DNA from 2 places in the Pseudomonas sp. HP_01 genome. Region 2 is predicted to be linked to the other one. Evidence: riboswitches for the same ligand, from Rfam matches in the RefSeq annotation. Region 2 holds a riboswitch; the other holds the start of a gene.
What was found. A riboswitch is a leader RNA that binds a small molecule or an ion and turns the genes downstream of it on or off. The one in region 2 is predicted to bind cobalamin.
Positions count from the first base shown of each region.

Region 1 (3,206 bases), on a different contig from region 2:
ACTTGGTGATCAGGAATGACGTCAGGGCGTTGAACAACTGGGACCCGGCGATGCCCGCCAGGATGATCTGGCCGGCAGCGGTCTGGCCCCGAGAGGAGCGGGCGAGCAGGGCAACCAGCGCGAAGGCGGCGATCGCGCCGGCAAACGCGCCGGTGGACAGGGAAATGGTTCCGGCGCCGATGCCGATGATCGCCACCAGCACCGCGCCGGTCGAAGCGCCGGCGGAAATGCCCAGCAAATAGGGATCGGCCAGCGGGTTGCGCAGCAGCGATTGCAAGACCACGCCCGACACCGCCAGCCCTGCGCCGCAGGTGGCGGCCACGATGGCCCGGGTCAGGCGGTAATTCCAGACAATGCCCTCATCGATGGGATCGAGGGGAAAGCCTGCGGCCCACAGCTTGTTGGCCAGCACCTGAACGATCACCGGCAGGCTGATCGACGTCTCGCCGATGGCCACGCCCGCCAGCACCGCCAACGCCAGCAACGCGATGGCCCAGGCGCCATGCCCGAAGATTCGGACGACGCTCGACCGAGGCATGCTGACTGACGTCATTGTGCTTGAGTGGCCTGGGCCAGTTGTTCGATGCCGTCGAACAGGCGCACGCTGGACTCCATGGCGCTGGCGTCCATGATCACGATGCGATTGTGCTTCACCGCATCCATGTTGCGGGTGACCGGGTCAGAGCGGAGGAAGGCCAGCTTCTTCTCGTGATCGTCAGCCGGGAAGCGGCGACGGTCCATGCGCGCGATGACCAGCACGGTCGGGTTAGCCTTGGCGATGGTTTCCCATCCCACGGTCGGCCATTCCTCATCGGAGTCGATGACGTTACGCATGCCGAGGGTGTCGAGCATGAAGTTGGGAATGCCCTTGCGCCCGGCCACGTAGGGGTCGACGTTGAGGTCCGGGCTGGAAAACCAGAACACCGCCGAGACGGGCGGATTGGCGTGGGCTTTTGCCTGCGCCACGGCCTGGGCGAGCCGGTTCTGGTAATCCGTGATCAGCTGCTCGCCACGGCCCTGTACGTCGAAAATCTGCGCCAGCTGACGCAGGCTTTTGTACAGCGTGTCGATGCGGAAGGCTTCGAGGCGCGTGCCGTCGGCGCCGACCCGATTGTTCTTGCCCTCGCAATCGGACGGCAGGATGTACGTCGGAATGCTCAAATCGCGAAACTGCTCGCGGGTGCCGACCGCGCCTTGTGGCCCGACCATCCACTCAAACTGCACCGGGACGAAATCCGGTCGTTTGCCGATCACCGATTCGAAGCTCGGCGCATTGTCGGCGAGGCGCTCGATGCGCTCGTTGAGGGTTTGGTACTGGGGCAGGACGGGGTTGAACCACAGTGACGTGCCGACCACGTTAGGGCCCAGGCCCAGTGCATACAACATCTCGGTGGCGGCCTGGCCGATGGTCACGGTTTTCTGCGGGGCGTGGGGGAAGGTCAACGCTTCGCCGCAGTTGTCCACTGTTAAAGGGTAAACCGTCGACGCCGCGAGCGCGGCGGTGGGCAAGGTCAGCGTGACGAGCAGGGCAGCGAGGCGGCGCAGCGGCATGAACAGCGATCTCCAGAAAGCCTGAATGCATGGCGAAGCAGGCGCTGGAAAGTCCATCCCGACAGGCGCCCCAAAGATAAAGGCGCGCACAGCGTGCGCGAACGACGCACGAACGGGAGTCCTTCCCCGGACACCCCGCCGGTGAATGAATATGCTGGCCGGCAGGTCTCCTGACTGGCGCTTCATCGCTCTGCTTCGGCCTTCCCGGGGTGACCCAGTGGCAAACAGGAAACAGAGCTCAGCGCCTACAGTTGCGGGGACAGTTCCGTTTCAGCGCGAAGGCACGCGCCTGGGGATTCCCTATTAATTCCGAGTGGAAACCGGCGGCGGGGATACTAAACGATTCGGCGGGTGGAGGCGAATGCAGCGGCGGTGTGGCAGAGGCTATTACCTGTGGGAGTGAGCTTGCTCGCGAAGAGGCCGGCACATTCGCTAAATCTTCAGCGGCCGGGATGCAGTCTTCGCGAGCAAGCTCGCCCCCACAGGTTATACGTTCGCCTTCAATCTGCGTGTGCTGAACAATGGGCGCCTACTGCTTAAACGGCCAACCGACGATCTTCTTCGGCCGTGGCGTGGCGTAGGTCCGTACTTTCGAGGTCTTCAGTCCAAGTCGTACCAACGATTCCGCCAGCGCGACGGCCGCGGTGACGCCATCCACCACGGGCACGCCAGCGCGATCGCGGATCAGTTGATCCAGCCCGGCCATGCCGCCACAGCCCAGGCAGATCACCTCGGCCTTGTCCCGAGTCACCGCTTCGATGGCTTGGTCAACGATCGCCTCGACCGCTCGCTCCGGGAATTCCTCCAACTCCAGCACGCTCATGCCGCTGGCCAGTACCGACGCGCAGCGCTCGTAGACCCCGGCCAGCTTCAGGCGGTCTTCGATCAACGGCACGGTGCGGTCCAGCGTGGTGACTACCGCGTATTTATGCCCTAGCAGCATCGCCAGGCTGGCCGCCGCTTCGGTGATGTCCACCACCGGTACGTCGAGCAATTCCTGCAAGCCTTCGCGGCCATGCTCGCCGTAACCCGCTTGAATCACCGCGTCATAAGGCCCTTCGTAGGACATGACCCGATCCATCACCGCGATGGCGGCCAGATAACTCTCAAAATTGCCTTCCACCGACTCGGCGCCGAAGCGCGGGGTCAGGCCGATGATTTCGGTGCCGGGGGAGGCCACGCTGCGGGCCTGCTCGGCAATGGTCTCGGTCATGGATTCGGTGGTGTTGACGTTGACGATCAGAATTCGCATGGACAGATCTCGCGCAGGAAACAAAGCCGGGCGTCTGGCCCGGCGTCGTTGGGCACGATATCAGTCTTTGCCGGGAACTGGCGCCTGCAGGGCAATGAAGCCCTGATCGCGCATGGCCTGCCAGAAACCATCCGGCACCTGTGCGTTGAGCGCGGTGACGTCTTCGATGATCCGCGAGGGTCGGCTGGCACCCGGAATCACCGCGGCTACCAGCGGATTGGCGAGGACGAACTGCAGTGCTGCGGACTTGATGTCGACCTGATACTGCCGAGCGATTTCCTGAATATGCGCCACTTTGTCGAGCATCGCCTGGGACGCTTCCTGGTATTCGAAATGCTTGCCGCCCACCAGCACGCCGGAGCTGTAAGGGCCGCCGACAACGAACTCGGCATTGTGCTGGCGA
Region 1 covers NZ_JBTOPV010000006.1:5,848-9,053, forward strand. Annotated here, with positions in the region: gene ACYAR8_RS05395 (FecCD family ABC transporter permease) at 1-538, opposite strand, end outside; gene ACYAR8_RS05400 (ABC transporter substrate-binding protein) at 550-1,551, opposite strand; cobalamin riboswitch at 1,695-1,891, opposite strand; gene ACYAR8_RS05405 (aspartate/glutamate racemase family protein) at 2,081-2,803, opposite strand; gene ACYAR8_RS05410 (aldo/keto reductase) at 2,864-3,206, opposite strand, start outside.
Region 1: it holds a riboswitch for cobalamin, as region 2 does, so the genes downstream of both, ACYAR8_RS05400 (ABC transporter substrate-binding protein) here and cobW (cobalamin biosynthesis protein CobW) in region 2, are expected to answer to the same signal.

Region 2 (3,206 bases):
ACAGCACGCGCTGCCAGCCGTTTTCGGGCTCCCACGCCTCTTCGTCATGGACGTGACCGGCCATGGCGCCCTCGGCATGCTCATGCATTTCGGCGGCGGGTGCTTTCTCGTAGGTCTCTCCCTTCAGAATCAAAGGTGCGACCCAGAAGCTTTGCAACAGCGTTAACAACAGGGCGGCGAGCAGTCCGGTGAACCCGGCCGTTTGCGCGATTCGCTTGAACATGGCGGCAGGTCTCAATGGCAAGGGAAGGCGGAGCTGTGACGGGTGTCGTGTGCCGCGTTGTGCACCGCATCGATATGGGAGAAACCGGCGAAGTACACCAGAAATGCGCCGAGAAACATCGTGCTGACCGCGGCGACAAGGCGCTGGCTCAGGGTGGCGGTAACAACCGTCGTGATGGTGGTGCCGGACGTCTGGTGGGGTGTGCTGATGGGCATGGCGCTTCCCTCTGAAGTGGATTCAGCGGACGGAAAGGCGCGAAGACGCCGCGGGCGAATGCCGGCAGCGATCAACAGCGCCCGCCCACCGCGGGTTGTCAGGTAGCGTTATCGGGCCGGTCTCCGGGCTCGCGAGGGGCACATGCAACAGCCGTTACAGCCGTCGTGCCTTCAAGAATCGCCTTCCCATGTCGTTGCCGACACAGTGGATCTGATTCTTCACTCGCTTACCGTTGCGGGGGCAGCACCGGACTGATGCACACCCGAAGGTCTGCACGCACCGGTTTCCCGTTTCACCCTGTGAAGGGCACCCGTAACAAGGTGTGTAGAAGACCATGCGCTGTAAGGATCGTCAATCGAAGGGGCTTTCGGTGCGTCAATCGGCGCGGCAATCACTGCAACAGCACGATTGACCGGCCTGCGGTCACTGCGTAGCCTTGCGCACTTGAGGTTCGCCGGCCGCTTTTATGAAAGCCACCGGCGCTAAGAAGGGAATGCGGTGCCAAGCCGCAGCTGCCCCCGCAACTGTAAACGGACAGCTTCATTGCACAGCCACTGCGCGAGCGGGAAGGCGCGATGAATGCCAGTCGCCTGATGATGCTGTCAGCGACCGGCCGCCGTGAGCCAGGAGACCTGCCTCGACTCGGAACGCCTGCGGGCGGCCGAAGAATTCCACTACAACCGGGCGGGGTGATCCGGTGGCGAATCGAACCGCGCGCCTGCTTCCGCCGGCCCTGCGCTGTTTTCGTCCTCGTTGCCCTGCCGCACGCCTGAGGGCAACCGATGAAAACACTGGCCAAACTCCCCGTCACCATCGTCACCGGCTTTCTCGGCTCGGGCAAGACCACCTTGCTGCGGCACATGCTCGACAACGCCGAAGGCCGCCGCATCGCCGTCATCGTCAACGAATTCGGCGAACTGGGCATCGACGGGGACATCCTCAAGCAATGCACCATCGGCTGCTCGGAAGAAGAAGCCGTCGGTCGTGTGTACGAACTGGCCAACGGCTGCCTGTGCTGCACCGTGCAGGAAGAGTTCTTCCCGGTGATGCAGGAATTGGTCGCCCGTCGCGGCGACCTCGATCACATCCTCATCGAAACCTCGGGCCTGGCGCTGCCCAAGCCGCTGGTGCAAGCCTTCCAGTGGCCGGAAATCCGCAACGCCTGCACCGTTGACGCCGTGATCACCGTGGTTGACAGCCCGGCCGTACTCGCCGGCACCTTCGCCGCGTTCCCGGATCAGGTCGACGCCCAGCGCAAGCTTGATCCGAACCTGGACCACGAATCGCCGTTGCACGAGCTGTTCGCCGACCAACTGGCGAGTGCCGATCTGGTCGTGCTGAACAAGGCCGACATGCTCGACGCCGACGCTCTGGCCGCCGTGCGCGCGGAAGTCTCGGAAGAACTGCCGCCGGCAGTAAAAATCGTCGAAGCGAACAGGGGCCAGCTGCCGATCAGCGTATTGCTGGGCCTGGGCGCCGAATCCGAGCTACACATCGATGGCCGCAAGACCCACCACGATCACCATGAAGGCGACGACGCTGACGATCACGACCACGACGCCTTCGACTCGATTTCCATCACGCTGCCCCAGGCCGATGAATCGCTGTTGCTTGATGCCCTGACCCAAGCCGTCGTCCAACACGGCATCCTGCGCGTCAAAGGCTTCGCCGCCATTCCCGGCAAACCCATGCGCCTGCTGGTGCAAGGCGTGGGCACGCGTTTCGACAAACATTTCGACCGCGCCTGGAAAGCCGACGAAGCCCGCGAAACCCATCTGGTGCTGATCGGCCAGGAACTGGATGCGGGCGTTCTTGAAGCGCAATTGCGCGCTGCCGTCTCATTGCGTGACGCGGTCCCCGGGATCAAAGGCTAACCATGCACCTGCTGCGTACTCAGCCCGGCGGTTTCGTTCCCGACGACAGCATCGCTGACCTGGGCCAGACGCCCGCCGAGCTGGTGATCCTGTGCAGCGCCGACTCGAATCTGGCGCTACTGGCTGAAATCGCGCAGCAGTTGCCGGATGAATACCCGAGCCTGCGTCTGGCCAATCCGATGCAGGTGCAAAACCATGCATCGGTGGATCTGTACGTCGACGAGGTGCTGCGCCACGCCAAAGTCATTCTGATTTCCCTGCACGGCGGTATCGGCTACTGGCGTTACGGCGTCGAGCGGCTGGTGGAACTGGCGGCGAAAGGGGTGAAGCTGATTTTGGTCCCCGGCTGCGATCGGCCGGACCCCGAGCTGAGCGCGCACAGCACGGAATCCGTCGAAGACCGCGAGCGGCTCTGGCATTACCTGCGTCAGGGCGGCAAGCACAACGCGCAGTCGCTGTTCAACTTCATCGCCACGCGCTGGCTGGGCGGCGACTACCCGTGGGTCGAGCCGCAGACCCTGCCGCGCACCGTGATTTACCACCCGCAGAACGCCAACGCCGACCTGGCCCGGTGGCAGGCCGACTGGCGCGCGGATCAGCCGGTCGCTGCCGTGCTGTTCTATCGCTCCCACCTGCAAGCGGCGAACACCGGGTTCATCGATGTGTTCTGCGAGCGCTTGTCGGCCCAGGGCCTGAACCCGTTGCCGATTGCCGTCGCCAGCCTCAAGGAAGCCGGCTGCATGAGCGCGATCCAGGACTGGCTCGACGAGGTGGACTGCGAGGTCATTCTCAACACCACCGGCTTCGCCCAATCCAACCCGGAGGCGCCGGATGTACGGCCGTTCCGCCGGGACATTCCGGTCATCCAGGCCATTTGCGCCCAGGACAACGAA
Region 2 covers NZ_JBTOPV010000001.1:235,309-238,514, reverse strand. Annotated here, with positions in the region: gene ACYAR8_RS01085 (CbtA family protein) at 1-223, opposite strand, end outside; gene ACYAR8_RS01080 (CbtB domain-containing protein) at 235-438, opposite strand; cobalamin riboswitch at 536-768, opposite strand; cobalamin riboswitch at 870-1,093, shown strand; gene cobW (cobalamin biosynthesis protein CobW) at 1,222-2,313, shown strand; gene cobN (cobaltochelatase subunit CobN) at 2,316-3,206, shown strand, end outside.